DNA from 4 places in the Streptomyces sp. NPDC002580 genome. Region 1 is predicted to be linked to each of the others. Evidence: riboswitches for the same ligand, from Rfam matches in the RefSeq annotation. Region 1 holds a riboswitch; each other region holds the start of a gene.
The links. A riboswitch is a leader RNA that binds a small molecule or an ion and turns the genes downstream of it on or off. The one in region 1 is predicted to bind cobalamin.
Positions count from the first base shown of each region.

Region 2: another riboswitch for cobalamin. It lies ahead of ACFYW7_RS22950 (ribonucleoside-diphosphate reductase subunit alpha); the one in region 1 lies ahead of ACFYW7_RS25190 (CbtB-domain containing protein).
Region 3: another riboswitch for cobalamin. It lies ahead of ACFYW7_RS06115 (cobalamin biosynthesis protein); the one in region 1 lies ahead of ACFYW7_RS25190 (CbtB-domain containing protein).
Region 4: another riboswitch for cobalamin. It lies ahead of ACFYW7_RS26860 (CbtB-domain containing protein); the one in region 1 lies ahead of ACFYW7_RS25190 (CbtB-domain containing protein).

Region 1 is NZ_JBIAQZ010000008.1:307,604-315,198, reverse strand. Features, by position in the region: gene ACFYW7_RS25210 (DsbA family protein) at 1-743, opposite strand, end outside; gene ACFYW7_RS25205 (RrF2 family transcriptional regulator) at 740-1,174, opposite strand; gene ACFYW7_RS25200 (cupin domain-containing protein) at 1,313-1,822, shown strand; gene ACFYW7_RS25195 (enoyl-CoA hydratase/isomerase family protein) at 2,074-3,135, shown strand; cobalamin riboswitch at 3,391-3,536, shown strand; gene ACFYW7_RS25190 (CbtB-domain containing protein) at 3,577-3,798, shown strand; gene ACFYW7_RS25185 (CbtA family protein) at 3,820-4,578, shown strand; gene meaB (methylmalonyl Co-A mutase-associated GTPase MeaB) at 4,749-5,732, opposite strand; gene scpA (methylmalonyl-CoA mutase) at 5,729-7,595, opposite strand, start outside.
Region 2 is NZ_JBIAQZ010000007.1:306,459-314,053, reverse strand. Features, by position in the region: gene ACFYW7_RS22965 (GntR family transcriptional regulator) at 196-960, shown strand; gene ACFYW7_RS22960 (DUF3311 domain-containing protein) at 1,231-1,512, shown strand; gene mctP (monocarboxylate uptake permease MctP) at 1,509-3,122, shown strand; cobalamin riboswitch at 3,541-3,690, shown strand; gene ACFYW7_RS22950 (ribonucleoside-diphosphate reductase subunit alpha) at 3,824-6,217, shown strand; gene ACFYW7_RS22945 (ribonucleotide-diphosphate reductase subunit beta) at 6,217-7,251, shown strand; gene ACFYW7_RS22940 (hypothetical protein) at 7,411-7,595, shown strand, end outside.
Region 3 is NZ_JBIAQZ010000001.1:1,416,088-1,423,682, reverse strand. Features, by position in the region: gene ACFYW7_RS06125 (anion permease) at 720-1,961, shown strand; gene ACFYW7_RS06120 (hypothetical protein) at 1,982-2,200, shown strand; cobalamin riboswitch at 2,337-2,480, shown strand; gene ACFYW7_RS06115 (cobalamin biosynthesis protein) at 2,586-3,533, shown strand; gene ACFYW7_RS06110 (cobyric acid synthase) at 3,530-5,077, shown strand; gene cobN (cobaltochelatase subunit CobN) at 5,074-7,595, shown strand, end outside.
Region 4 is NZ_JBIAQZ010000009.1:175,828-183,422, forward strand. Features, by position in the region: gene ACFYW7_RS26830 (Gfo/Idh/MocA family protein) at 1-266, opposite strand, end outside; gene ACFYW7_RS26835 (type 1 glutamine amidotransferase domain-containing protein) at 679-1,374, opposite strand; gene ACFYW7_RS26840 (PadR family transcriptional regulator) at 1,592-2,167, opposite strand; gene ACFYW7_RS26845 (nuclear transport factor 2 family protein) at 2,250-2,642, shown strand; gene ACFYW7_RS26850 (ferredoxin) at 2,694-3,065, shown strand; gene ACFYW7_RS26855 (histidine phosphatase family protein) at 3,141-3,716, opposite strand; cobalamin riboswitch at 3,840-4,002, shown strand; gene ACFYW7_RS26860 (CbtB-domain containing protein) at 4,039-4,260, shown strand; gene ACFYW7_RS26865 (acyl-CoA dehydrogenase family protein) at 4,494-5,684, shown strand; partial or broken gene ACFYW7_RS26870 (transposase family protein) at 5,891-6,646, shown strand; gene ACFYW7_RS26875 (zinc-binding dehydrogenase) at 6,758-7,595, opposite strand, start outside.

The DNA of each region.
Region 1 (7,595 bases):
GCCGCCAGTGAGGGTCTCACCGCGTCGAACGCCGCCACGTACTCCTCGTACGGCCGCCAGCCGGGCACGACACGGCACCCGGTGGGAGCGCGGACCAGCAGGGTCGGCAGCGCGTAGCGGTACCCGCCGTCGGCGGTCTCCTTGAGGGTTCCGGGATGAGGTGAGGCGCCGCCCGCCGACAGCACCTCGCGGACCGGCCGGCGTGCCTCGGCGCGGTCGGCGCGCACCGCCTCCAGCACGGCCGCCGAAGCCGCGTCGGCGCGGAGCCGGTCGAGGTCCAGGCCGGGCACGCCCCGTACCGCCGACTCCGCGAGCGCGGCGGTGTCCGCCGGCTCTCCGAGGACGAAGACGCTCTCCCGCAGTCGTCGCAGCACCCGATCGGCCACCACGTCGCCCTGCCGCTCGGCGGCCTTGGCGACCAGGGACGCGGGCCACGAACTCGCCGCGACCCGGCTCAGCCGCGGTGCCCGTGGCGCCCGCGTGTGGGCGCTGATGTCCTCGACGTACCGCGCGTACCAGGCGGTCTCCGCCGCCGGGTCCGGCGGCGGGTCGTCGTCGTGGTCGAAGAGCACGCAGTACGCGCGGCGCCAGTGGACCCGGCCCGCCAGTCCGGCGCGGAGCCGGCGGAACACCGGCTCCGAGCCCCAGGCCCACGGACACAGCGGATCGGTGTACTCCACCACCTCCACCTCCACCTCCACCTCCACCGCGTCCGGGGCCGGCGGTGTCGGCGGGGCCGTCACGCGGCTCCCTTCCGGGCCCGCGGTCCGTCCGCCTCGGCGGGCAGCAGGGTGGACAGCGTGGTGCCGCCCAGAACCGCCGCCGCCTCCGCCTCGATACGGCGCCACAGTCCAGGCAGTCCGGAGGCGGGGCCCGGATAGTCGAGCCCGGCCAGCGGCTCACTCCGCAGGGTGATCAGTTCGCCGTCCATGGCGCGCAGGACGTCGAGCAGGGAGATCTCTTCGGCGGGCCGGCCGAGCCAGTAGCCGCCCTCGCAGCCGCGCTGGCTGCGCACCAGGCCGGCTCTGCGCAGTTCGCCCACCACGGACTTGAGGAACCGGAACGGGATCTGCTGCGAGGAGGCGATGGCCTCGCAGGTGAGCGGGCGGGCCGGTTCGCGGGCGAGTTCCAGCAGGGCCCGCGTGGCGTAGTCCGCCTTCGCGGAGATATGCATGCGCACATGATGCCCGACACGGTGTCCGCCAAGACGGTTTCCACGGGTTCCCCACGAACATTGCGGGAACATTGCCGCAGGTGAAGGGCAATGGACACCTCTTGACATCCTTTTCCGGGCCGCTCTAGCGTCCCTGTCATGAGCGAGTCGTTGACCACCCCCGGCGAAGGTTTCCACCCCCATCTCCAGGACGCCGCAGGGCAGTCGGCATCACCCCTGCGCACCCGCCTGCACCACGTCCGTGCCGACGCCCTCGACGGCGGGACGGCGCAGACCGGCGGCATGCGCAGGTTCGCCGCCGTCAGCGGGGCCACCGTCGGCTCCGAGAAGCTGTGGATGGGCCAGACCCACGTCGCCCCCTCCACCTCCTCCTCCGACCACCACCACGGGGCGTCCGAGACCGCCATCTACGTGGTGAGCGGACATCCCGAGTTCGTCTTCCTCGACGACTCGGGGGCCGAGCCCGAGGAAGTACGCCTGCGCACCTCCCCCGGTGACTACATCTTCGTGCCCCCGTTCGTGCCGCACCGCGAGGAGAACCCGGACCCCGCCGAAGAGGCCGTCGTCGTCATCGCCCGCAGCACACAGGAGGCGATCGTGGTCAACCTGCCGCAGCTGTACGTGCTCCGGCCCGGGGACGGAGCCTGAAGGAACCGGCCGCCGGGTCGACGCGCACCCCGGTCGACGTGTTCTCCAGCACGCGTTCCCCTCGCCCCGATGGGCCGCCCGTCATGACCCGGAGTCGAGCGCCCCGCGCTTCCCGCACCCGCGCGGGAGCCGCGACGGCCGGTGGGTACCGTAGCGAGAAGACCGCCGTGACCGGCGAACGCACCGGACCCCGGAAGGAACCGACGAGACATGCGCGTCATCGTGGCCCGCGCCCTGACGGAGGCGTTCGGATGAACGGCACCGGGGCACACGGCGCCGAGGAACCCGTCCTGCTGCGCACCGAAGGACGCGCCGCCCACATCATCCTCAACCGGCCGAGGGCGCTGAACGCGCTGAACCACGCGATGGTGCGCCGGATCGACCGGGCGCTCGCCGCCTGGGAACACGACCCGGCCGTCGAGACCGTGGTCATCACCGGCGCCGGCGAGCGCGGGCTGTGCGCGGGCGGCGACATCCGCGTCGTCCACGACGACGCGCGCGACGGGGACGGCACCGCCTCCGCCGCCTTCTGGCGCGACGAGTACCACCTCAACGCCCGCATCGCCCGCTATCCCAAGCCGTACGTGGCCGTCATGGACGGCATCGTCATGGGCGGCGGCGTCGGTGTCTCCGCGCACGGCGGCGTCCGGGTCGTCACCGAGCGGTCGAGGATCGCCATGCCCGAGACCGGGATCGGCTTCGTCCCCGATGTCGGCGGCACCCACCTGCTCGCCCTCGCCCCGGGCGAGCTGGGCACCCACCTCGCCCTCACGGGCGCCTCGATCGGCGCGGCCGACGCCCTGCTGTGCGGCCTCGCCGACCACTACCTGCCCTCCGCGTCGCTCCGGGAGTTCGTCGCCGACCTGGCCGACAGACCCGTACGGGAGGCTCTCGCCCGCCACGCGCGGGCGGCGCCCCCGGCCGAACTGGCCGACCGGCGGGAGTGGATCGACGCCTGCTACTCCGCCGACACGGTGGAGGAGATCCTGCGACGCCTGTTCGCGGTCGGTGACCCGGCGGCCAAGGAGACCGCCGAGATCCTCCTCGGCAACTCGCCCACCGCGCTGAAGGTCACGCTGGCCGCCCTGCGCCGCGCCCGGCGGCTCGGCCGGCTGGAGCCCGTCCTGGACCAGGAGTTCCGGGTCTCCTGCGCGGCCCTGTCCGCCCCCGACCTCGTGGAGGGCGTCCGGGCCCAGATCATCGACAAGGACCGCGACCCGCACTGGTCCCCGGCCACCCTCGCCGAGGTCACCGACGCCGACGTCGAACGCTTCTTCGTCTCCTTGGGAGAGGGCGAACTCGGGCTCGCGTGACCGGCACCGCGCTGACGCGGGCGGCCGGGCGGGACGCTCGCGCCCACGGCCCCGGCCGCCCCGCGGCGGCCGGGGGCCCCTCGGAGTTCGTTCCGAACTGCCTTCAGCTGTAAGTGAGTTGTGAGGGACGCGTACCGAACTCGGCAGGCCCGACAGCCGGGTCGCCCGCCGGGGCGCGGGTGACCCACCCCGTCCCAGGAGACCCGTCACCTGGGACGAGAGGAAGATCACGGCGGACGGCGCGGTCTTGGCGGTGAACTCGCCAGGCGGTACGGTCGGTCCGATATTGATGACGTCAAGACGGAAGCCGGTGGAAATCCGGCACGGTCGCGCCACTGTGAACGGGACGCCCAGCCATGCTGGGCGCCGCGTGAGTCAGACCCGTAGGCGTCATCCTGTGCACCACCGAGATGGGACGCGAACTCCCGAGGAGGTCCTGCCATGGCGCAGACCGTCGCTCCGCCGACCGCCACCACCCCCGCCCTTCCGGCCAAGCTGCCGATCGGCGCGATCGCCCCCTGGGCGGTCTTCTTCGGCATCCTGATGCTGGTCCTGCTGTACTTCGTCGGCGCCGAACAGGGCGCCACCTCCGTCGTCTCGGGCGAGGACGTCCACGAATGGGTGCACGACGCCCGCCACCTGCTCGGTTTCCCCTGCCACTGACGCGAGGGACAGCACTCACCCATGAACTCCGCAACGGTAAGAAACCTGCTCGTGCGAGGCATGCTCGCCGGTCTCGCGGCCGGTGTACTCGCCCTGGTCGTCGCCTACTTCCTCGGTGAACCGAGCGTGGACAGCGCGATCGCCTTCGAGGAGGCCCAGGCCTCCGGGCACGAGCACGAGGTCGAACTCGTCTCCCGCAGTCTCCAGTCCACCGCCGGACTCGCGACCGGTGTCCTGCTCTACGGCATCGCCTTCGGCGGCATCGCCGCGCTCGCCTACTGCTTCGCGCTCGGCCGCGTGGGCCGCCTCGGCCCCCGCGCGACCGCGCTGCTGCTGTCGGGGACCGCACTGATCGCCGTCTACGTCGTGCCGTTCCTGAAGTACCCGGCCAACCCGCCGGCCGTCGGTGACCACGAGACCATCGGCAAGCGGACCACCCTGTACTTCCTGATGATGGTCCTCGGTGTGCTCCTGGCGATCGGCGCCACCGTCCTCGGCAAGCGCCTCGCGCCGACGGTGGGCACCTGGTACGCGACGGTCGCCGCCGTGGCGGCCTTCGTGGTCGTGATCGGCCTGGCCTACGAGTTCCTGCCCGCGATCAACGAGGTGCCAGGTGACTTCCCGGCCACCGTGCTGTGGCGGTTCCGGCTCTCCGCCCTGGCCATCCAGACGGTCCTGTGGGGCGGATTCGGCCTCGTCTTCGGCGAGTTGGCCGAACGCGTGCTGAACCCCAGGCCCGCCGCGGTCGCGGCCGGACGATCGGTCCCGGCCGCGCGCTGATCCTTCGGGACGTGCGTTTTCGGACGTGCCTCCGGTACGGAGAAGGGCTCCTCGGAATCCTCCGAGGGGCCCTTCCGCGTTTCGGTGCCCAGGCGGCCGGGTCGTGGCGGATACCGCGAGGCCTTGGGGCGACGGGCGCGGGACCGGTGGGTCATCCGCCCCCGCGTGGCTCAGGGCGCTTCGCGGCCGAACGCCTTCAGAATGCGTTCCGCGGCGAGCGTCGCCGTCAACCCGCCCTCCCGCACCTGCCGTTCGAGGTCGGGGGCGAGCGCCCGTACCGCCTGGTCGGAGTGCAGCCGGCCGAGGAGTTCGTCGCGGACCATCGTCCAGGTCCAGTCGACCTGCTGGTCACGGCGTTTGTCGGCGAGGCGGCCGGTCGAGTCGAGCAGGGTGCGGTGCTGTTCCAGACGCTCCCAGACGGTGTCCAGACCCGACGACTCCCGGGCGCTGCAACTCAGCACGGGCGGCGTCCACACCGCGTCCTTGCCGTGCATCAGCCGCAGGGCGCCCGCCAGTTCACGCGCCGCCGACTGCGCGTCGCGCTCGTGCGGGCCGTCCGCCTTGTTGACGGCGATCACGTCGGCCAGCTCCAGGACACCCTTCTTGATGCCCTGCAACTGGTCTCCGGTGCGGGCCAGCGTCAACAGCAGGAACGAGTCCACCATGTTGGCGACGGCCGTCTCGGACTGGCCGACCCCGACCGTCTCCACCAGCACCACGTCGTAGCCGGCCGCCTCCATCACCACGATCGACTCGCGGGTCGCCTTCGCCACCCCGCCGAGCGTGCCGGCGGTGGGGGAGGGGCGGATGAACGCGGCCGGATCGACGGCCAGTCGCTCCATCCGGGTCTTGTCGCCGAGGATCGAACCGCCCGTCCGGCTGGACGACGGATCGACGGCGAGCACCGCGACCCGGAACCCGAGCTGGGTCAGCATGGTGCCGAAGGCGTCGATGAACGTCGACTTGCCCACCCCCGGCACCCCGCTGATGCCGATCCGCCGCGCCTTGCCGCTGTGCGGGAGCAGCTCGGTCAGCAACTCCTGCGCCAGCGCCCGGTGCTGGGGCCGGGTGGACTCGACGAGCGTGATGGCACGGGCGACCAGCGCCCGCTTCCCGTCGAGCACACCCTTGACATAGGTGTCGAGTTCGATCACAGGTCGTGCCCGAGACCGGCAGAGAGCCGCTCGACGAGGTCGTACGCCGCGTCCGGGATCACCGTCCCGGGTGGGAACACGGCGGCCGCGCCCATCTCCAGCAGCGTCGGCACGTCCTGCGGCGGGATCACCCCGCCGACCACGACCATGATGTCCTCGCGGCCCTCCGCCGCCAGCTCCTCGCGCAGCGCGGGGACGAGGGTGAGGTGCCCGGCGGCCAGCGAGGAGACGCCCACGATGTGCACGTCCGCCTCCACGGCCTGGCGGGCGACCTCGCCCGGCGTCTGGAACAGCGGGCCGACGTCGACGTCGAAGCCGAGGTCGGCGAACGCGGTCGCGATCACCTTCTGGCCGCGGTCGTGACCGTCCTGGCCCATCTTCGCGACCAGGATGCGCGGGCGACGGCCCTCGGCCTCCTCGAACGCGTCCACCAGGGTGCGGGTGCGGTCCACGGACGGCGACTCCCCTGCCTCGTTGCGGTACACGCCGGAGATCGTACGGATCTGGCCCGCGTGGCGCCCGTACACCTTCTCCAGGGCGTCGGAGATCTCCCCGACGGTGGCCATCGCGCGGGCCGCGCGGACCGCCAGTTCCAGCAGGTTGCCCTCACCGGCGGCCGCCCGCGTCAGGTCCTCCAGCGCGTCCTGGACGGCCCGGTCGTCGCGCTCGGCCCGCAGCCGCCGCAGCTTCTCGATCTGCTGGGTGCGCACGGAGGAGTTGTCGACCTTGAGGACGTCGATCTTCTCGTCGGTCTCCACGCGGTACTTGTTGACGCCGATGACCGGCTGGCGGCCGGAGTCGATGCGGGCCTGGGTACGGGCCGCCGCCTCCTCGATCCGGAGCTTCGGGATGCCGGCGTCGATGGCCTGCGCCATGCCGCCCGCGGCCTCGACCTCCTCGATGTGCTGCCAGGCCCGGCGGGCGAGGTCGTACGTCAGCTTCTCGACGTAGGCGCTGCCGCCCCACGGGTCGATGACCCGGGTCGTACCGGACTCCTGCTGGATCAGCAGCTGCGTGTTGCGGGCGATCCGCGCGGAGAAGTCGGTGGGCAGGGCGAGGGCCTCGTCCAGGGCGTTGGTGTGCAGCGACTGGGTGTGGCCCTGGGTGGCGGCCATGGCCTCCACGCACGTACGCGTCACGTTGTTGAACACGTCCTGGGCGGTCAGCGACCAGCCGGACGTCTGCGAATGGGTGCGCAGGGAGAGCGACTTGGCGTTCTGCGGGTCGAACTGCTTTACCATCTTCGCCCACAGCAGGCGCGCCGCCCGCAGCTTGGCGACCTCCATGAAGAAGTTCATGCCGATCGCCCAGAAGAACGAGAGCCGCGGCGCGAACGCGTCCACGTCCAGGCCCGCCTCCCGGCCCGCCCGGATGTACTCGACACCGTCCGCGAGCGTGTACGCCAGCTCCAGGTCGGCCGTCGCGCCCGCCTCCTGGATGTGGTACCCGGAGATGGAGATGGAGTTGTAGCGCGGCATCCGCTGCGAGGTGTACGCGAAGATGTCGGAGATGATCCGCATCGACGGCTTCGGCGGATAGATGTAGGTGTTGCGGACCATGAACTCCTTCAGAATGTCGTTCTGAATGGTTCCGGCCAGCTTCTCCGGCGGTACGCCCTGTTCCTCGGCCGCCACGATGTACAGCGCGAGGACGGGCAGCACGGCGCCGTTCATCGTCATCGACACGGTCATCTTGTCCAGCGGGATGCCGTCGAAGAGCTGACGCATGTCGTAGATGGAGTCGATGGCCACGCCCGCCATGCCGACGTCGCCCGTCACCCGCGGGTGGTCGCTGTCGTAACCCCGGTGCGTGGGCAGGTCGAAGGCGATCGACAGGCCCTTCTGGCCCGCCGCGAGGTTGCGG
Region 2 (7,595 bases), on a different contig from region 1:
CCGCGGGCAGACCACTCCCGGGGCCGCCCGCGCGACCCCGTGCGCGCGATGGACTAGACCAACGGGTACGCCGACGGTATATAGAGGGGATCACGGAGCGTGCGGGGGACACTCGCACGTCAAGCCGTGCCACGATGTGAGCCGTGGCCGACGGTACGTCGGTCGCTTCGGCATCCGGAGCCGGGAAGGCAGAGCATGAGCACCGAGGTCAGCAGTGCGGACAACGAGGGTGGGGTGCCCATCCGTACCGCGCGCGTGCCCAAGTACTACCGCCTCAAGAAGCACCTCCTCGAGATGACGGAGACGCTGCCACCCGGTACGCCCGTACCGCCCGAGCGGACCCTCGCCGCCGAGTTCGACACCTCGCGCACCACGGTGCGCCAGGCCCTTCAGGAGCTGGTCGTCGAGGGCCGCCTCGAACGCATCCAGGGCAAGGGCACCTTCGTCGCCAAGCCGAAGGTCTCCCAGGCGCTCCAGCTGACCTCGTACACCGAGGACATGCGCGCCCAGGGTCTCGAACCGACCTCGCAGCTGCTGGACATCGGCTACATCACGGCGGACGACGCCCTCGCCGGGCTGCTCGACATCTCCGCCGGCGGCCGGGTGCTGCGCATCGAGCGGCTGCGCCTCGCGAGCGGCGAACCGATGGCCATCGAGACGACGCACCTCTCCGCCAAGCGCTTCCCGGCCCTGCGCAGGTCGCTGGTCAAGTACACCTCGCTCTACACCGCGCTGGCCGAGGTGTACGACGTCCATCTCGCCGAGGCCGAGGAGACCATCGAGACCTCCCTGGCGACCCCGCGCGAGGCCGGCCTGCTCGGCACCGACGTGGGCCTGCCCATGCTGATGCTCTCCCGCCACTCCCTCGACCGGCAGGGCGAGCCGGTGGAGTGGGTCCGCTCGGTGTACCGGGGGGACCGCTACAAGTTCGTGGCCCGCCTCAAGCGCCCGCAGGACTGAGACCCGGGGCCGGCGGAGGGCCGGCGGGCGGGTGGCGGAAGGCAGTGGACGGGCAGCGGGCAGACGACGGAAAGCCGGCGGAAGGCAGCCGACGGGCCGTCAGGAGGCTTGTTCCGTCACGGAGTTCCGCTCCCGCCGGACCACCGCACTCGCCCGCACGAACCCTCCACATCCGCCGTCCGGGCAAAGGTGTTCCCTAAAAGCGGAACCGTCGCCTAGATTGCCTGCGCGTTGTTGCCCAGGTGATCGATGAGGGGACGGAGCCGACCCATGTCAGACCTGCCCGAAGTGAAACCACCGGTGGTGACACCGGTCCGCGTGGTGATCGCCCTCTGTCTGCTGGCGCCCTTCGTGGCGATGCTGTGGGTCGGTTCCTACGCGAAGACCGACCCGGCCTTCATCGGCGTCCCGTTCTTCTACTGGTACCAGATGATGTGGGTGTTCCTCTCCACGGTGCTGACCGTGGTCGCGCACCAGCTGTGGAAGCGCGACCAGCGGACCCGCGCCTCCGCCCGGGGACGCGCCTCCACCGAGGAAGGTGCGGAAGCATGAACGACGGTGTGAACGGCGTCGCGCTCGGCGTCTTCGTCTTCTTCTTCGTGGCCGTCACGGCCATGGGCTTCCTGGCCGCCCGCTGGCGCAGGGCCGACAACGAGCACAGCCTCGACGAGTGGGGCCTGGGCGGCCGGTCCTTCGGCACCTGGGTGACCTGGTTCCTGCTCGGCGGCGACCTCTACACGGCGTACACCTTCGTCGCCGTACCCGCGGCGATCTACGCGGCGGGCGCGGCCGGCTTCTTCGCCGTGCCGTACACGATCCTGGTCTACCCGCTGATCTTCACGTTCCTGCCCCGCCTGTGGTCGGTCTCCCACAAGCACGGCTACGTGACGACCTCGGACTTCGTACGCGGCCGCCACGGTTCCAAGAGCCTTTCCCTGGCCGTGGCCGTCACCGGCATCCTGGCCACCATGCCGTACATCGCGCTCCAACTGGTCGGCATCCAGGCCGTCCTCGACGTGATGGGCGTGGGCGGCGGCGAGAGCACCAACTGGTTCGTCAAGGACCTGCCCCTCCTCATCGCCTTCGGCGTGCTGGCCGCGTACACCTACTCCTCGGGCCTGCGGGCGCCCGCCCTGATCGCGTTCGTGAAGGACACCCTGATCTACATCGTGATCGCGGTGGCCATCATCTACATCCCGATCAAGCTGGGCGGCTTCGACGAGATCTTCAAGGCGGCGAGCGACAAGTACACGGCCGCGGGCGCGGGCGGGCTCGTCCCCGCCGAGGCGGGCCAGTGGACGTACGCCACCCTCGCGCTCGGCTCGGCGCTGGCGCTGTTCATGTATCCGCACTCGATCACCGCGACGCTGTCCAGCCGCAGCCGCGAGGTGATCCGCCGCAACACCACGATCCTGCCGCTGTACTCGCTGATGCTGGGGCTGCTCGCCCTGCTCGGGTTCATGGCGATCGCGGCCGGCGTGAAGGTGCAGAACGGCCAGCTCGCCATCCCCCAGCTCTTCGAGAACATGTTCCCGGACTGGTTCGCGGGCGTGGCCTTCGCGGCCATCGGCATCGGGGCGCTCGTCCCGGCGGCCATCATGTCGATCGCGGCCGCGAACCTCTTCACCCGCAACATCTACAAGGACTTCATCAAGCCGGACGCGACCCCCCGGCAGGAGACCCAGGTCTCCAAGCTGGTCTCGCTCCTGGTGAAGGTGGGCGCGCTGGTCTTCGTCCTCACCATGGACAAGACCGTCGCGATCAACTTCCAGCTGCTCGGCGGCATCTGGATCCTGCAGACCTTCCCGGCGCTGGTCGGCGGGCTGTTCACCCGCTGGTTCCACCGCTGGGCGCTGCTGGGCGGCTGGGCCGTCGGCATGCTCTACGGCACGATCGCCGCCTACGGGGTGGCCTCGCCGACCCAGAAGCACTTCGGGGGCAGTTCGAAGGAGATCCCCGGCATCGGGGAGATCGGCTACCTCGGCCTGACGGCGTTCGTCCTGAACGTGGCCGTGGCCGTCGTCCTCACCTTCGCCCTGCGGGCGTTCAACGCCCCCGAGGGCGTCGACGAGACCTCTCCCGAGGACTACACGGCCGACGCGGGGGACCCCGGAGTCGCGACGGAGCTCCCGCCCGCCACCGCGGCGGAGGCGAGCCACTGACCGGCGGCCGTCGGTGACCGGCAACCGGACACGGTGACGGCCACGGGTCCTGAACGGCATCACAGCGGCGTACGACGGGCCGCCGGACGGGGATCCGGCGGCCCGTCGCCGTGCCGGGCGGGCCTGCGTGCGGGCGGGCGGACCAGCCGGCGTGGACATCGCCCTCGGGCCCGCGTAGCCCGAGGAGCACCCGGCGGCGGGCGGGATCACGGCACGAGTCCGTCCCGCCGGGGGCGCCCCGCGCGGCGCCGTCGCGGCCGGGGCGAGGCGGCCCCGCCCGTCCCGGAGCGCGCCCGTGCCCCCTTTTCCCGGGTTCGACGACATCCGCCGCTCACCTACGAGTTGACGATCCGGCACGCTCCGTAACGCCCCTCGACGTCGACCTGACACAACATGTGGGGGTACTCCCGGAGCCCGGCACAAGATGTATGCTCATGGTCGCTGTCGCCGCAGGGGAATCCGGTGCAAATCCGGAACTGTCCCGCAACGGTGTACTTGTGTGCTTCCGCGTTCCCGCGCGTCCGCACCCGTGTCAGTCCGAGGACCTGCCGACAGCGCGCCCCGGCCGTCCGGCCCGGGTGCCGACGACGTCCGGGCCTCGCGGAATGGGCCGGTGGACGCGGTGCGCTGCCGCCCAGGAGCGCTCCCGTGTGCCCCGTGCCTCCCCGCCAGGCCCCGTGCCGAGCGAGGGAGAGCCCCACGTGACCATCGCGCCAGCCGATCCGGCTTCAGTGACCGCGCAGCAGGCCCCGGTGGAGACCGACGGTCCCGGAGTCACGCTGCTGCGGACCCTGACGGATCTCACCGCCGACCTCCCCGACGCCGACCCGGGCCGGGTCGCCGCCGCGGCGCTGCGCGGCCGGTCCGCCCGCGCCGACGAGGCCGAGCTGCGCGAACTGGCCACCGAGGCGGCCGCGGGTCTCATCTCCGAGGACCCCGCCTACTCCCGGCTGGCCGCCCGGCTCCTCACCGTCAGCATCGCCGTGGAGGCCGCCTCCCAGGGCGTCACGACCTTCTCCGAGTCGGTCGCCGTCGGCCACCGCGAGGGCCTGATCGCCGACCGCACGGCCGAGTTCGTCCGGCTGCACACGGCCCGCCTCGACGCGCTGATCGCCGCCTCCTCGGCCGAGGCCGCCGACGACCGCTTCGGCTACTTCGGGCTGCGCACGCTGCACAGCCGCTACCTGCTCCGGCACCCGATCACCCGTCAGGTCGTCGAGACACCCCAGCACTTCATGCTCCGGGTGGCGTGCGGCCTCGCCGAGGACGACACGGCCCGCTCCGTGGACGAGGTCGGCGCGCTCTACCGGCTCATGAGCCGCCTCGACTACCTCCCCTCCTCCCCCACGCTCTTCAACTCCGGTACGCGGCACCCGCAGATGTCGTCCTGCTACCTCCTCGACTCCCCGCTCGACGAGCTGGACTCCATCTACGACCGCTACCACCAGGTGGCGCGCCTGTCGAAGCACGCGGGCGGCATCGGCCTGTCGTACTCCCGCATCCGCAGCCGCGGTTCGCTGATCCGGGGCACCAACGGGCACTCCAACGGCATCGTCCCGTTCCTGAAGACGCTCGACGCCTCGGTGGCCGCGGTGAACCAGGGCGGCCGGCGCAAGGGCGCCGCCGCGGTCTACCTGGAGACCTGGCACTCCGACATCGAGGAGTTCCTGGAACTGCGCGACAACACCGGTGAGGACGCCCGGCGCACGCACAACCTGAACCTCGCGCACTGGATCCCGGACGAGTTCATGCGCCGGGTGAACGAGGACGGCGCCTGGTCCCTGTTCTCCCCCTCCGACGTGCCCGAGCTGGTCGACCTGTGGGGCGACGCGTTCGACGCGGCCTACCGCAAGGCCGAGGAGGCGGGCCTCGCCAGGAAGACCATCCCGGCCCGCGACCTCTACGGCCGCATGATGCGCACCCTCGCGCAGACCGGCAACGGCTGGATGACCTTCAAGGACGCCGCCAACCGCACCGCCAACCAGACGGCGGAGCCGGGCCACACCGTCCACTCCTCGAACCTGTGCACCGAGATCCTGGAGGTCACGGACGACGGGGAGACGGCGGTCTGCAACCTGGGCTCGGTCAACCTCGGCGCGTTCGTCGTCGGCGACGACATCGACTGGGAGCGGCTCGACGAGACCGTGCGCACCGCGGTCACCTTCCTCGACCGCGTGGTGGACATCAACTTCTACCCGACCGAGCAGGCGGGCCGCTCCAACGCCAGGTGGCGTCCGGTGGGCCTCGGCGCGATGGGTCTCCAGGACGTCTTCTTCAAGCTGCGGCTGCCGTTCAACTCGCCCGCGGCCCGCGCCCTGTCCACCCGGATCGCCGAGCGCATCATGCTCGCCGCGTACGAGGCCTCCGCGGACCTCGCCGAGCGCAACGGCCCGCTCCCCGCCTGGGAGAAGACCCGTACCGCCCGCGGTGTGCTGCACCCGGACCACTTCGAGGTCGAGCTGAACTGGCCGGAGCGGTGGGCCGCCCTGCGCGAGCGGATCGCCGCGGTCGGCATGCGCAACTCGCTGCTCCTCGCGATCGCGCCCACCGCCACCATCGCGTCGATCGCGGGCGTGTACGAGTGCATCGAGCCGCAGGTCTCGAACCTGTTCAAGCGCGAGACGCTCTCCGGCGAGTTCCTCCAGGTCAACTCCTACCTGGTGGACGAGCTGAAGAAGCTCGGCGTGTGGGACGCGCAGACCCGTGAGGCGCTGCGCGAGTCCAGCGGTTCGGTGCAGGGCTTCACCTGGGTCCCGCAGGACGTCCGCGACCTGTACCGCACGGCGTGGGAGATCCCGCAGCGCGGCCTGATCGACATGGCCGCCGCCCGGACACCGTTCCTGGACCAGGCCCAGTCGCTGAACCTGTTCCTGGAGACGCCGACCATCGGCAAGCTCTCCTCGATGTACTCGTACGCCTGGAAGTCGGGCCTGAAGACGACGTACTACCTGCGCTCCCGTCCCGCGACCCGCATCGCCCGCGCCGCCCAGGCGCAGGCGCGCCCCGAGACGGCCATCCCCGTCCAGCAGGCGGCCGACCCCGACGCCGTCGCCTGCTCCCTTGAGAACCCCGAGTCCTGCGAGGCCTGCCAGTGATGAGCGACACGAACACCGAGAAGGCCGCGTCCGAGAAGAACCTCCTCGACCCGGGCTTCGAACTCACCCTGCGCCCCATGCGCTACCCGGACTTCTACGAGCGCTACCGGGACGCCATCAAGAACACCTGGACCGTCGAGGAGGTCGACCTCCACTCGGACGTCGCCGACCTCGCGAAGCTGTCGCAGGGCGAGCAGCACATGATCGGCCGGCTGGTCGCGTTCTTCGCGACGGGCGACTCGATCGTGGCCAACAACCTGGTGCTGACGCTGTACAAGCACATCAACTCCCCCGAGGCGCGGCTCTACCTGAGCCGGCAGCTGTTCGAGGAGGCCGTGCACGTCCAGTTCTATCTGACGCTGCTCGACACCTACCTGCCCGACCCCGAGGACCGCACGGCGGCCTTCGCGGCCGTCGAGAGCATCCCCTCCATCCGCGAGAAGGCCCAGTTCTGCTTCAAGTGGATGGACTCGGTGGAGAAGCTGGACCGGCTGGAGACGCAGGCCGACCGCCGCCGCTTCCTGCTGAACCTGATCTGCTTCGCCGCGTGCATCGAGGGGCTCTTCTTCTACGGGGCCTTCGCGTACGTCTACTGGTTCCGCAGCCGGGGTCTGCTGCACGGCCTGGCGACCGGCACCAACTGGGTGTTCCGCGACGAGACGATGCACATGAGCTTCGCCTTCGAGGTCGTCGACACCGTCCGCAAGGAGGAGCCCGAGCTCTTCGATGACCGGCTCCAGGAGCAGGTGACGGACATGCTGCGCGAGGCCGTCGAGGCGGAGCTGCAGTTCGGCCGTGACCTGTGCGGCGAGGGTCTGCCGGGCATGAACACCGAGTCGATGCGCCAGTACCTGGAGTGCGTCGCCGACCAGCGTCTGCAGCGGCTGGGCTTCGCCCCGGTGTACGGCTCCGAGAACCCGTTCTCCTTCATGGAGCTCCAGGGTGTCCAGGAACTGACCAACTTCTTCGAGCGCCGGCCGTCCGCCTACCAGGTCGCGGTGGAGGGCACGGTCGACCTCGACGAGGACTTCTGACCGTCCGCCCGCCGGAGGACCCGATCGGGGTCCCGCCCCTCGGGCGACCTGGGGGGACACGGGGACAGGGCCCCGGTCGCGATCGCGACCGGGGCCCTGTCCCACGGGGAGGGATCCTGATCCGGCGATGGCACGTCCAACCCGCGAGGAGGCCACCCCATGCGTCGAAGGACCCCCATCCGGATCATCGCCCTCACCGCTCTGCCCCTGCTCCTGGCGGGCTGCGGCACGGGAAGCGGAGACGACACGGCCGGCAGCGTCACCGTGTCACCGTCACCCGCCCGGCCGTCCGCACCGTCGTCCACCACGTCGCCACGGGACTGCGCCACGGCGCGGGCCGAGCT
Region 3 (7,595 bases), on a different contig from region 1:
TCCCACGCGTCCCGTCCCGGGCCGCCCGGACCGGGTGCCTCGCACGCGACGGCGGAGCCCGGCACCCGGGTGGCGCACTTCGTATACAACGACGGGCCCGGCGCGCGGACGGCTGGAAACCGCCGTCGGCGGCGACACCGACTCGGACACCGGGCGAACCCGCACGACATGCGCGAACGCCTCGCCCGACCAGGGACGCGACAGGAACGCGACAGGAACGCGCCAAGGACACGACGGCGACGTGACGGGGAGATGGATCAAGGTTTTCGGCTACGGGACCCACAAAGAGACCGGTCATGTCATGTGATGTGCGTCACAGTGCCTCATCAGGTCGTCCACACCGGACACGGCCGGGCTTTTGTCGCGAATGACGCCCCGTGGCCGACCCGTCACGGCCCGGTGACACCGGCGCGTCCTCGACGCGGCACTCTCCGACCCGCCCCCGCGAGGCTTTCAGCGGCGCCACAACGGCGGCGACCTGCTATGTGACCGGAATCTCATGCGCGGAACCCCCTCCGCGCGGACGGTTCGGCCCGCGGCGGGAACCCGTACCGGAACCCGATATTCCGTATCCGTTCGAACCAGGGCATCGCCCTCCGTCACAAGCGGAACAGCGATCCACCGTTCGGGACACCATGCCGCCCGACCCAGTTCATCTTCCGTTCACCCAGGTTGCCTACGGTCCCCCTGCCACTGACGTCCAACAGAAGCCTGGGTAAATGGAACACATCACGCTCCTCCTCGGAATCGTGATCGTCACCGCTCTCGTGTTCGATTTCACGAACGGTTTCCACGACACCGCCAACGCGATGGCCACCACCATCTCGACCGGCGCCCTCAAGCCCAAGGTCGCGGTGGCCATGTCCGCCGCCCTGAACCTTGTCGGCGCCTTCCTCTCGGTGGAGGTCGCCAACACGATCTCCAAAGGCCTCGTCGACGAATCCGGCATCCGGCCAGAAGTGATCTTCGCGGCGCTCGTCGGCGCGATCCTCTGGAACCTGGTGACGTGGCTCGTCGGACTTCCGTCCAGCTCCTCGCACGCCCTCATGGGCGGCCTGGTGGGCGCCACCATCGCCTCCGCCGGTACCGGCGCGGTGCACGGGGACGTCCTGGTCGGCAAGGTGCTCCTCCCCGCCGTCGTGGCCCCGATCGTCGCCGGTCTGGCCGCGATGGTCGCCACCCGGCTGTCGTACAAGCTCAGTGGCAACACCGACACCAAGGCCAGCAAGAAGGGTTACCGCGCCGGCCAGATAGCCTCCGCGGGCCTGGTCTCGCTGGCCCACGGCACCAACGACGCGCAGAAGACGATGGGCATCATCACCCTGGCCCTGGTCGCCGGTGGCGCCGTCGCTCCCGACTCCGACCCGCCGGTCTGGGTCATCCTCTCCGCCGGTCTCGCGATCGCGCTCGGCACCTACCTGGGCGGCTGGCGCATCATCCGCACGATGGGCAAGGGCCTGACCGACCTCCAGCCGCAGCAGGGCTTCGCCGCCCAGACCAGCGCGGCCACGGTCATCCTGGCCTCCTCGCACATCGGCTTCTCGCTCTCCACCACGCACTCGGTCTCCGGTTCCGTGATGGGCGCGGGTCTCGGCCGCAAGGGCGGGGTGGTCCGCTGGTCCACCGCCACCCGGATGGCTGTCGCCTGGGTCCTCACGCTGCCCGCCGCCGCCCTGGTCGGCGCGCTCGCCGAGTGGGTCACCGGTTTCGGCGCCTGGGGCACCACGCTCGTCGCCGTCTTCCTGGTCGCTTCCAGCTTCGCGATCTGGCGCCGCTCGCGCCGCGAGGTCATCGACCACACCAACGTCAACGACGACGCGGAGCCCGCCGGTGTGGTGACCACGGCCATCGCCGCCGTCACCCCGCCCCCGGTCGGCACCCTGACCGAGGGCCTCACGGCCACCATCCCGGCCCCCGCCGAGCCCACGACGACGCCTTCGGCGCCGTCCGCCGTGGCCTGAGAACCGAAGGAAGAAACAGCATGCACATCGACTGGTCAGCCCTCGGTTCCGTCTTCGGGGTCAGCCTCGGGGTGACCGTGGCCCTCGTCGGCCTCTTCACCCTCGGCGTCGCGGGCCTCTCCAAGAAGGAGTCGGCCCAGGGCGGTTCCGCGGTCGCGGCGGCCACCGGCGCGTACGTCTGCTTCGCGGCCTGCGCCGCGGCGGTGGCGTACGGCATCTCCCTGATCATGACCAAGTAACCCGGAGCCAGAAGCCAGGAAAAAGGTTTCACCGGGCACTACCGCGCGTGGGGTGCGGGACGGATCACCGTCCCGCACCCCACGCGTATGTGGGCCTGCGCACACTGTCCCCCCGCAGGTCAACAGCCAGTTGACGGCCGTTCGCACCCCGTGGTGGACTGCCGGAGCCAAGTACGGCGGCATGAGAGGAAGCCGGTGCGAATCCGGCGCGGTCCCGCCACTGTCATCGGGGAGGAAACTCCCCGGGAGCCAGGAACTCTCACCGCCGGTCTAGTCGAACCAGGGCGTGGACACCCTGAGTGAGGACATATCGCCATGCGCGGCTGCCCGTTGCCCGTTTCGCTGAGTACGAAGGTTCCGCCCCACCCCACGGCCGGCTGACCCCGTGCGTGCCGATCGCGTCTTCGCGTACGGCGCCGCCGCCGGCCTTCTCGGCGACCTGCTGCTCGGCGATCCCCGCCGGGGGCATCCGGTCGCCGCGTTCGGGCGGGCCGCCGCATCCGTGGAGCGGACGCTGTGGCGGGACCACCGGGGCTGGGGCGCCCTGCACACGGCCGTCTGCGTGGGCGGTGCCACCGGGCTCGCCGCGCTCGCGAGCCGTTCCGTGCGCGGATCGCGCACCGCGTCCGTCGCCCTGACCGCCGCCACCACCTGGGCCGTCGTCGGAGGGACCTCCCTCGGCCGGGAGGCCCGGGCCGTCGCGGGCGCGCTCGCGGCCGGTGACCTCGAGGTGGCCCGTGAGCGGCTGCCGCATCTGTGCGGGCGCGATCCGCAGGCGCTGGACGCCGACGGTGTCGCGCGCGCGGTCGTCGAGTCCGTCGCCGAGAACACCTCCGACGCCGTGGTCGGCGCTCTGGTCTGGGGCGCCGTCGGCGGTGTGCCCGGACTCGTCGCCTTCCGCGCCGTGAACACGCTCGACGCCATGGTCGGGCACAGGTCCCCCCGCTACCGGCGCTACGGCTGGGCCTCCGCCCGGCTCGACGACGTCGCCGGCTGGCCGGGAGCCCGGCTGACCGCCGCCCTCGCCGCCGCGGCGGGAGGCGACCCACGGGGCGCCGTGCGCGCCTGGCGCGCGGACGCGCACAGACACCCGAGTCCCAACGCCGGTCCCGTGGAGGCCTCGTTCGCCGGAGCGCTCGGCGTGCGGCTCGGCGGCACCCTGTCGTACGGGGGCCGGGTCGAGCACCGGCCCGTGCTCAACACCTCGGGCCGCGCGGTCCGGGTCCAGGACATCGAGCGGGCCGTCCGGCTCTCCCGCCGCGTCGGCTGGCTCGCGCTCGGCGTGGGCGCCGCGGGACGCGTCCTGCTCACCAGGAAGGGACGAACCGCATGAGCGGCGGACTGCTGATCGCCGGGACCACCTCCGACGCGGGCAAGAGCGTCGTGACCGCCGGGATCTGCCGGTGGCTGGTGCGCCGGGGCGTGAAGGTCGCGCCCTTCAAGGCCCAGAACATGTCCCTCAACTCGTTCGTGACGCGCGAGGGCGCCGAGATCGGGCGGGCGCAGGCCATGCAGGCACAGGCCGCCCGGGTGGAGCCGACCGCGCTGATGAATCCCGTGCTGCTCAAGCCCGGCAGCGACCGGAGCAGCCAGGTCGTCCTGATGGGCCGGCCGGTGGGCGAGATGAGCGCCCGCGGGTTCTTCGGGGGGTCCGACGGCCCGGCCCCCGGGGAGCGGCTGCGCGGCGGACGCCAGGAAGCACTCCTCGGCACCGTCCTCGACTGTCTGGCCGAGTTGCGGGGCACGTATGACGCGGTGATCTGTGAAGGGGCCGGCAGCCCGGCCGAGATCAACCTGCGGCGCACCGACATCGTGAACATGGGGGTGGCACGGAACGCGCGGCTTCCCGTGCTCGTCGTCGGCGACATCGACCGGGGCGGGGTGTTCGCCTCGTTCTTCGGGACGGTCGCGCTGCTGTCCCCCGAGGACCAGGCGCTCGTCGCCGGGTTCCTCGTCAACAAGTTCCGGGGGGACGTCAGTCTGCTGGAGCCCGGGCTCGACATGCTGCACGGTCTCACCGGGCGGCGCTCCTACGGCGTCCTGCCCTTCCAGCACGGTCTCGGCATCGACGAGGAGGACGGGCTGCGGGTCTCGCTGCGCGGAGCCGTCCGCGAGTCCGCGGTCTCCTCCCCCGTCGGCGACGACATCCTGCGGGTCGCCGTCTGCGCGGTGCCGCTGATGTCGAACTTCACCGACGTGGACGCGCTGGCCGCCGAACCGGGCGTCGTGGTGCGGTTCGTGGACCGGGCCGAGGAACTGACCGACGCCGATCTGGTCATCGTTCCCGGGACCCGGGGCACGGTGAAGGCACTGAGGTGGCTGCGCGAGCGCGGCCTCGCCGACGCGATCGCGCGCCGGGCCGCCGAAGGACGCCCCGTGCTCGGGATCTGCGGGGGGTTCCAGCTCCTCGGGGAGCGCATCGAGGACGAGGTCGAGTCGCGCGCCGGCCGGGTCGAAGGGCTCGGACTCCTGCCCGTGCGCGTGCGGTTCGCGCGGGAGAAGACGCTGACGCGGCCGGTCGGCGAGGCACTCGGCGAGCACGTCGAGGGGTACGAGATCCATCACGGGGTCGCCGAGGTGACGGGCGGGGACGCCTTCCTGGACGGGTGCCGGGTCGGCGCCGTCTGGGGCACGCACTGGCACGGCTCGCTGGAGTCGGACGGCTTCCGGCGGGCGTTCCTGCGCGAGGTGGCCGCCGCCGCGGGCCGCCGCTTCGTGCCGGCGGCCGACACGTCGTTCGCGGCGCTGCGCGAGGAGCAGCTGGACCGGCTCGGCGATCTGATCGAGGAACACGCGGACACGGACGCGCTGTGGCGGCTCATCGAGTCGGGCGCGCCGCAAGGACTGCCTTTCATTCCACCGGGAGCGCCCGCATGAGCACAGTGTTGTTGTTGTCGACCGCCGACACGGATCTGCTGGCGGCCCGCGCCAGTGGCGTCGGCTACCGGATCGGGAATCCGAACCGGGTGGACGTCGCGGGCGAGCTCCCCGCACTCGTCGAGGGGGCCGACCTCGCCGTCGTCCGGCTGCTCGGCGGCAAGCGCGCCTGGGAGGACGGGCTGGCCTTCCTGAAGGCGTCCGGTGTCCCGACCGTGCTGCTCGGCGGCGAGTCGGTGCCCGACGCCGAGCTGATGGCCGAGTCGTCGGTGCCCGCCGGCGTGGTGGCCGAGGCGCTGCGCTATCTCGTCGAGGGCGGCCCGGCCAACCTGGCCGAGCTGGCCCGGTTCCTCTCGGACACCGTGCTGCTCACGGGCGAGGGCTTCGAACAGCCGCTGAAGACGGCGGAGTTCGGCGTCCGCGGCGAGCGCGCGTTCGTCGAGGGCCGGCCGACCGTCGGCGTGCTCTTCTACCGGGCCCACGAGCTGTCCGGCAACACCGCCTTCGTCGACACGCTGTGCGACGCGATCGAGGCGCGCGGCGCCAACGCGCTGGCCGTGTACTGCGGTTCGCTGCGTGGAGCCGACCCCGGCCTGTACGAGATCCTCGGCCGGGCCGACGCGCTGGTGGCCACCGTCCTCGCGGCGGGCGGCACCCACGCCTCGCAGGCGTCGGCGGGCGGCGACGAGGAGGCCTGGGACATCGGGGCGCTCGCCGACCTGGACGTCCCCGTGCTCCAGGGGCTCTGCCTGACCTCGTCGAAGAGCGCCTGGGAGGCGTCGGACGCGGCCCTGTCCCCCATGGACGCGGCGATGCAGGTCGCGATCCCGGAGTTCGACGGCCGTCTCGTCACGGTGCCGTTCTCGTTCAAGGAGCAGGGGCCGGACGACGTCCCGGTGTACGTCGCCGACCCCGAGCGGGCCGCGCGGGTGGCCGGGATCGCCCTGCGGCACGCCCTGCTGAAGCACAAGCCGAACGCGGAGAAGAAGCTCGGGATCGTCTTCACCGCCTACCCGACCAAGCACTCGCGGGTCGGCAACGCGGTCGGTCTCGACACGCCCGCCTCGGCGGTACGGGTACTCGACGCGCTCCGCGACGCGGGCTACGCCCTCACCGAATACCCCGACAACGGCGACGAGTTGATCCACCGGCTCATCGCGGCCGGCGGTCACGACGTGGAGTGGCTGACCGAGGAGCAGCTCGCCGCCGCCCCGGCGCGGGTGCCGCTCGCCGACTACCGGGCCTGGTTCGACACGCTCGACCCCGGGCTGCGCGCGGGCATGCTGGAGGCCTGGGGCGAGCCGCCGGGCTCCCTCTACGTCGACGGCGACGACATCGTGCTGGCGTGCCTGGAGTTCGGGAACGTCGTCGTGATGATCCAGCCGCCGCGCGGCTTCGGCGAGAACCCGATCGCGATCTACCACGACCCCGACATGCCGCCGTCGCACCACTACATGGCCGCCTACCGCTGGCTGGAGAACAGCTTCGGCGCGGACGCCGTGGTGCACATGGGCAAGCACGGCACGATGGAGTGGCTGCCGGGCAAGGGACTCGGGCTCAGCGGCGGCTGCGCGCCCGACGCCGTCCTCGGTGAACTCCCGCTGATCTACCCGTTCATCGTGAACGACCCCGGTGAGGGCACGCAGGCCAAGCGGCGCGGGCACGCCACCGTCGTCGACCACCTCGTGCCGCCGATGGCGCGCGCCGACACCTACGGGGACCTCGCGAAGCTGGAGCAGCTCCTCGACGAGTACGCGCTCGTGTCCGACCTGGACCCGACGAAGGCCCCGGCGGTCCGCGCGCAGATCTGGACGCTGGTCAAGGCCGCCGAACTCCATCACGACCTGCATGTCGACGACCAGCCGGACGACGGCGACTTCGACGCGTTCGTGATGCACATCGACGGCTATCTGTGTGAGATCAAGGACGTGCAGATCCGCGACGGCCTGCACATCCTGGGCGGGGGTCCGGAGGCCGAGCCGCGGGTGAACCTGGTGCTCGCCGTGCTGCGCGCCTCCCAGGTGTGGGGCGGCGCGGCGAACGCGCTGCCCGGTCTGCGCGCCGCCATCGCCGAGCATTTCGGCCTGGTGGAGAAGGAGTTGCTCGCCGAGCCGGGCGCCCCGGTGAAGGTGCCCGTCGAGCTGACGGACCTCGTGGCGGGCCCGTCCCGCACGGCGGCCGACGCGATCGACCTGCTGGAGCAGCTGTGCCGCCGGGCGGCCCTGGGCATGGAGGAGCGCGGCTGGGACACGGCCACCGTCCCGGCGCTCGTGCGCGATGTCCTCGGAACCGAACTCCCGGACGCCGTCGCGGTGCTGGAGTTCGCCTGCCGGGAGGTCGTCCCGCGGCTCGCCCGGACGACGGACGAGATCGGGCACATCCTCAAGGCCCTGAACGGCGGTTACGTCCCCGCGGGCCCGTCGGGTTCGCCCACGCGCGGGCTCGTCAACGTCCTGCCGACCGGCCGCAACTTCTACTCGGTCGACCCCAAGGCCATCCCGTCCCGGCTCAGTTGGGA
Region 4 (7,595 bases), on a different contig from region 1:
TCGCGGTGCAGGAAGTTCGGCGCCGCGATGCTCACGGCCTCGACGCGCGGGTCGGCGGCGATCTCCCGCCAGTCGCGCGTGGCGGTGGCGAACCCGTACCGCGCTGCGGCCTCCGCCGCCCGGCCCGGCACCTCGTCGGCGACGGCGACCAGTTCGGGCCGCAGGGCGAGGTGCGGGAAGTGGTGGCTCACACGGGCGTACGCCTGGGTGTGCACCCGTCCCATCCAGCCGAAGCCCACGACGGCGACGCCGAGCGTACGCACCATGACTGCCCACCCTCCTCGGACCGGCCGGACTGCCTCCGGGCTCACAGTGAAGCCCACACGGCGCCGGTCCGGACAGGCCGCGCGCCGACGGGAACCGAGAAAGACGGACCGCCGGCCACCTGATCAGCGCCCTCCTTGCGGGTGACCCGCCCGCCGCCGTCCCGTCGCGGTCGGTCCACCCCTGGTCCCGTCGCGGTCGGCCCGCCACCGGTCCCGTCGCTGTCGCCCCGTCGGTCTCTCCGCGACGCCGGGTACGGCCGCCGGGCAGCCCGGTAGTGGTCGCGGGCGCCCGGCGATCGGGTCAGCGGGGTGTGGGGCGCCGCGGCGGGCGGCCGTACGCGGCCGAGATCCTCGGCGGGCGGTCACCGGTCGTCGCCCGGACCGGCTGCCGCCGGAGCCGCCGGGCCACGGCTCAGGCCAGCTTCTTCAGCAGTTCCGCGGCGAGCGGGGCGGAGGAGGCCGGGTTCTGGCCCGTGACGAGGTTGCGGTCGACGACCACCTTCGGGGCCCACGGCTCGCCCTCCTGGAAGTCGACGCCCGCCGCGACGAGCCGGTCCTGGAGCAGCCACTTGGCCTTGTCGGCGAGACCGGCCTGGGTCTCCTCGACGTTCGTGAAACCCGAGACCCGGTAGCCCGCGAAGGAGTTGGAGCCGTCCTCCCGGGTGGCGGCCAGCAGCGCCGCCGGACCGTGGCACACCACGCCGAGCGGCTTGCCCGACTCCAGCGCGCCGGTGAGCAGCCGTCCGGACTCGGCGTCGGCCGAGAGGTCCTCCATCGGGCCGTGGCCGCCCGGGTAGAAGACGGCGGCGTAGTCGTCGAGGTTCACTTCCGACAGCTTGAGCGGCTGCCGCAGCTCGGCCATGGAGGCGATGGTGCGCGCGACCTTGTCGGCGCCCTCCTGCCCGCCGTTGAACTCGGGCGCCAGGCTCCCCTGGTCCACCGTCGGTACGACCCCGCCCGGCGTGGCGACGACGACGTCGTGCCCGGCCGCCTTGAAGGCCTCGTACGGTGCCGCGGCCTCCTCGGCCCAGAAGCCGGTCGGGTGGAGGGTGCCGTCGGCGAGCGTCCAGTGGTCGGCGCCGGTCAACACGAAAAGGATCTTCGACATGGTGCGTTCTCCGGGGGTGCGGGTCCTGTCGGACCTGGAAGGGATCTCGTTCGTACGCCCTGACGGTCCAGGTGCGGAACGTCGGGGCGGTGATGTCCTCGACCGTATGCGGGCCGGACATAGGTGACCAATAGGGAACCCGCTCGCAGCCATAGGCCATCCGATGGGGTGGCGGGAATATCCGTGGCCGGGGCGGTGGCCCTGCGGTCGTGATCCTTCAGGGCCCGTCCGGGCGCGGCGTGGACGCGCGCCGTTCCAGGACCCGCAGCGTCCGTTCCGCCCAGTCGATGATCGCCTGCTCGAAGGCGCGTCCCCCCAGGAGAGTGAGGTACGGGCCGACGCGATCCGTCCCGGCGAGGTACTCCTCCTCGGTGCGGCCGTCGAGGAGGCGAACGCCGATCCGGTCGTAATGGGCCAGCTTGGCGCGCGCCCATTCCAGCCGCTCGGCGACCGACGCCCGGACGGCGTCCGCGTCCCCCTCGTCCAGGGCGTACACCTTCACCATCAGCTCGTCGCGGATCGCGGTGGGCCTCGCCGGATCGGCGGTGAAGGCCGCCAGCGCGGCGAGACCCGCCGCCGTCAGGGAGAACACCCGCTTGTTGGGCCGGCGCTCCTGCTGCACGAGCCTGGCCTCGATGAGCCCGTCGGACTCCATCCGGTCGAGTTCCCGGTACAACTGCTGGGGGGTCGCCATCCAGAAGTTGGCCACCGAGGCGTCGAACCCCTTGGCCAGGTCGTAGCCCGACGCCTCACCCTCCAGGAGCGCGGCCAGAACCGCGTTGCGCAATGCCATCCCGTCAGGCTAGACGGCACTCACCCATCCGACTAATCTGATCCGCACCTAATCAATTAGTTGAGTATGAGAGGCGGGTTCGATGAACTCCTTCCGCAAGGCCGTGGAGGCCGGTGACCTCGGCGCGGTCGAGGAGCTGCTGGCCGACGGTGTCGTGTTCACCAGTCCCGTCGCCTTCAAGCCGTATCCGGGCAAGGCGATGACCGCGGCCATCCTGCGCGGTGTCTGGCGCGTCTTCAGCGACTTCCGCTACGTCCGCGAGATCGCCGGAGCCGACGGCCGTGACCACGCGTTGGTCTTCACCGCCAAGGTGGGGGACAAGGAGATCAACGGCTGTGACTTCCTGCACTTCGACGAGGACGGGCTGATCGACGAATTCACCGTGATGGTGCGGCCGTTGTCGGCCGCGCAGGCGCTCTCCGAAGCCATGGGAGCGCAGTTCGAGCAGATCTCCCGGGAGGCGGCCGGGGCGTGAGGTCCCCGCGCCGCGCGGTTTGAACCGACTCCTTCCGGCTACCCGCCCGTTGTGACGACGACTTCCGAGCAAGAGCTCTTCCGGTTCCTGGAGGACCGGTTCGCCTGCGCCCAGGCCTGCGCCGATTGTGCCCTGGCCTGTGCGCTGCGGGTCGGCCTCATGGGTTCCGAGGGGCCCGAGGAGCAGGATCTCGCCCGGCGCAAGGGCATCCAGTGCGCGGAGGTGTGCGAGGCGACCTGTCACGTGCTGTCCGGGCAGCCGGGGCAGAACGAGTCGCGTATCCGCACCCAGTTGGAATGGTGCCGTGACGTCTGCCTGGAGTGCGCGGACGTCTTCGACGGGCAGCCCGGCGCGGAGGCGAGCGCCAAGACCAGCCGCGCGTGCGCCCAGGCGTGCGCGGACTTCATCGCCACGCTGAGGTGAGGGCGCCGGCCTACCCGGTCGCGCCCGACCGGGCCCTGGCCACCCACGTCCGCGGGCCGATGGGCCGAACGGCCCCTATCCGAGAGGGCGTCCGGCCCGCACGTTCCAGCGCCCCGAGCGCCCGCTGAACTCGGTCATGGTGAGCGGCGGCACGTCGACGCGCCAGAACGCCGAGTCGGGAGCCCCCAACACCCGTACCGTCAGGGCCCGTACGATCTCGGGTTCCACCACCGCGACGGTTCTGCCGTCGAACTCGGCCGCCGAGTCCAGGTGTTCGGTGACCCGGTCGCAGAACGCCCGCACCGACTCCCCGTCGTGCGGCGCCGACGAGGGATCCGCGAGCCAGCGCGCCACCGCCTCCGGCTCCTTCGCGCTCACCTCGGCCAGGGTCGCCCCGTGCCAGCGGCCCACGTCCAGACCGGCCAACTCCGGTGCGTCGACACCGCCGTCGAGCCCGAGCGCCTCCGCGGTCTGCCGGCACCGCGCGGTGGGGGAGACCCGCAGTCGGGCTCCGGCCGGCACGGCACCCGCCTCGGCCGCCGCCCGGGCGGTCCGCAGCCCGGCGGCGTCGACCGGACTCCCGGCGTCGAAGCGGGCCTCGCGCAGCGCCTCGCTGATCGCCGCGGAGATCAAGAACACTCGGCTCGTCATGCCGTCACTCTGCTACGCGCCGACCCGTTCGCCAAAGCCGGGCCGCGGTCCGGCAGGGCGGTCCCCGCGCGTCTCCGGCGCGCGGGGCTCACACGGCGCGGGCCGTGCGCGCCCTTTTCCGGGAACACGCTTCGCGGTACGGTCGCGTGGATATTGACGACGGTTCGGCGGAAGTCCGGTGGGAATCCGGCACGGTCGCGCCACTGTGAGCCCGGTACACGCCGCTCCGGCCAGGAGCGGTGAAGGCGGGCCGAGTCAGACCCGTGGCTGTCGTCCTGTGCACCACCGAGACGGGACGCGAGTTCCCCAGGAGGTTCCGCCCATGGCACAGTCCGTCGTCCAGCCGACCGTCACCCCCACTGCCGTACCCGCCAAGCTGCCGATCGGCGCGATCGCCCCCTGGGCGTTCTTCTTCGGCGTCCTGATGCTGGTCCTGCTCTACTTCGTCGGCGCCGAACAGGGCGCCACCTCCCTCGTGTCCGGCGAGAACGTCCACGAGTGGGTCCACGACGCACGCCACCTGCTCGGGTTCCCCTGCCACTGACGGCGGGAGACCGACGAGCCGAGAGATCACGCGACGACCGGCGGCCGACGGCCGCACGGGCGGCCGTCGCGACGGGGCGGAGCCGGGTTCGACCGGGCTCCGCCCCACCGCTTTGCCCCGTCGCACCCACCGCCGCGCCCCGAATCTGTCTCCCATGTCATCGGCATTCCCAATTTCTGCAACACGTTCTACGGTGTGCGCCGTCAGGTCGGCTCGGAGGGGCAGGAGGCGCCGTGCATCTCGAATACACGCCGGAGCAGCAGCGGTTGCGGACCGAACTGCGGCTCTACTTCGCCGAGTTGGTACCGGGCAACGCCTATGCGCGATACGGCGACCCGGCGGCGCAGAAGCGGTTCTACCGCGAGACGATCCGACGCCTGGGCGCGGACGGCTGGCTCGGGGTCGGCTGGCCCGAGGAGTACGGCGGCCGGGGCCTGAGCCCGATGGAGCAGTTCATCTTCTTCGACGAGGCGGCCCAGGCCGGGGTGCCGTTGCCCCTGATGGCGCTCAACACCGTCGGGCCGACCATCATGCGGTTCGGCACGGAGGAGCAGAAGTCGTACTTCCTGCCGAAGGTCCTCTCCGGTGAGATCGACTTCGCCATCGGCTACAGCGAGCCCGACGCCGGCACGGACCTCGCCGCTCTCAAGACCAAGGCCGTACGGGAAGGCGACACGGAGACCGGCCACTACACGGTGAACGGCCAGAAGATCTGGACGACGAACGGTGACACGGCCGACTGGGTGTGGCTCGCCGTCCGTACCGATCCGGACGCCCCGCCGCACAAGGGCATCACCATGCTGCTCGTGCCGACCTCCGACCCCGGCTACTCGTGCACGATCATCAACACCCTCGCCTCGCACGACACCACCGCGAGCTACTACGAGAACATCCGCGTCCCCGCCGCGCGCCGGGTGGGCGAGGAGAACAAGGGCTGGCGGCTGATCACCAACCAGCTCAACCACGAACGCGTCACCCTCGCGGCACACGGCACCATGGCCATCCGTGCCCTGCACGACGTCCAGCGCTGGGCGATGGAGACCAAACTCGCCGACGGCCGCCGCGTCGTCGACCTCCCGTGGGTGCGCCGCCTCCTGGCCCGCACGCACACCAGGCTCGACGCGATGAAACTCCTCAACTGGCGGATGGTGAACGCCGTCCAGGAGGGCACGCTCACCCCGCAGGACGCCTCCGCCGTCAAGGTGTACGGCTCGGAGGCGCGCCGGGACGCGTACGCCTGGCTGATGGAGATCGTCGCGGCCCCCGGCGTCCTCAAGGAGGGCTCCTCCGGAGCGGTCCTGAACGGCGAACTCGAACGGGGCTACCGGTCGGCGGTGATCTTCACCTTCGGCGGCGGCAACAACGAGATCCAGCGGGAGATCATCTCGTGGATCGGGCTGGGGATGCCGCGGGTGCGGCGGTAGTTGTGTGTGACGAAGCTTTTTAGTTGGCACAAAAGCGGGATAGTTGGCACCGAACCTCCGACGCGGACCGAAGGGTAGCGGGCCTGGCTTGCGGACTGAGCCTTTCCAACCTGCCTATGATGCCCGCGTGTTGGACGGTTCAGCGAAGCGGCGAAGCTCCTGGTAGACGGGTTCTCGACCAAGATCACCCGTACCGCCAGGAGCGCGTGCTTGTTCACCCGTCGTCGATCGACCTGTCCAGTCGCACTCTGCGGCACCTGACCGGGCAGCTCGCAGGCCGCCGCAGGGAGATCGGTACCCGGTGGCGGCGGCCGGCGGCCGGGCGTCAGGCCCCGCTCGCCCTGGCCCACCTGCGGTGCGGTGACACCTGTGTCCGGTTCGCTGCCGGGTTCAGCGTCGGGATCGCGACGGTCTACCGCTGCATACGCGAGGCCGTCGAGGTTCTGACCACACCGGCTCCCACCCTGGCCGAGGCGATGACGACGGCCCGGACGAAGGCGTTTGTGATCCTGGACGGCACGCCGCCGCCGATCGGCCGGATCGCCGCCGACACCCCGTAGCACTCCGGGAAACACAAACGCCACGGCATGAACGTGCAGGTCCTCGCCGATCCGTTCGGACGTCTGCCGTGGGCCTCAGCAGCGCTGCCCGGCTCGACTCACGATCTGACGGCCGCCCGGCACCACGGGATCATCGACGCGCTCACCACCGCGGAGCTGAAGTGCTGGGCGGACAAGGCGTATCAGGGGGCCGGTGGTCCCATCCGAGTCCTGTTCCGGGGCCGTCGCCTCAAGCGATGGAAGCGGCGCCACAACACAACCCACGCCAAGATCCGCTGCGTCGGCGAGCAGACCATGGCCGTCCTGAAAGGCCGGCGTCCGCTCCGCGAACTCCGCTGCAGCACCAACCGGATCACCGACGTCGTGAAGGCCGTCCTCGTCCTTCACCACGCATCAACATGAGGCTGGAAGAGGCTCCTTGTCTTCCTGATCTTGCGGGGTGCCGCTTGTGGCGGTGAGGGACGTGTTCATCAGGTGTCTCTGTATGTGTGGTTGCGAGCCGCCGTGCCGTGGTCAGGGTGCAGCCTGGGGCGGGGCGGAGTGGCGGACGAAGACGGGCTTGAGGTGCTTCTCGGGCAGGGCGTCGGGGAGCTGTTCCCAGTCGAGGACGTGGGAGACGACTCGGGCGGGGTCGACGGTGCCGGAGGCGGCGAGGTCGAGGGCATCGGGGATGTGGGCGCGAACGTTGTCGCGGGCGATGCGCAGGGTGACGCCGGTGAGGTACATGTCGAGGAATGGCAGTTCACCGGGGCGGAAGTGGTTGCCGGCTGATTCGCAGATGCCTTCGGGCGCGAGTGACTTGACGGCGAGGGTGAGCTGGTCGACGCGCCCGGTTGCCTCGACCGCGAGGTCGAAGCCGTGGCGGATCGCTTCGATCGATTCGGCGGTGCGGGCGCCGAAGCCCTCGGCGAGCTTGCGGTGCTCCGCGTCGGGGTCGACGTAGAGAACGTCGGAGGCGCCGAGGGCGCGGGCGATGTCGCAGACGTACAGGCCGATGCTCCCGCGGGCGACGACCAGGACCCGGGCGCCGGGGCGGGCCTTGAGGTGGGGCGCGACCAGGCGCCAGGAGAGCGACCAGTTGTCGCTCGCCGAGGCCATCGCGACCGGGTCGAGACCGGCGGGCAGGGGTACCAGCATGGCGTCCGCGTACGGGACGCGGACCAGGTCGGAGAAGAGGCCGCCCCAGCTGCCGCCGATCGGCGCGCCGTACATGGCCATGTACGGAACCGAGGTGCAGTGGGCGGTGAGTCCGTTGCGGCAGTGGTCGCAGGTGCCGCAGCTGATGGACCAGGGCACGACGACGAGGTCGCCGGGGGACACGGTGGTCACCGCGTCGCCGATGTCGGTGACG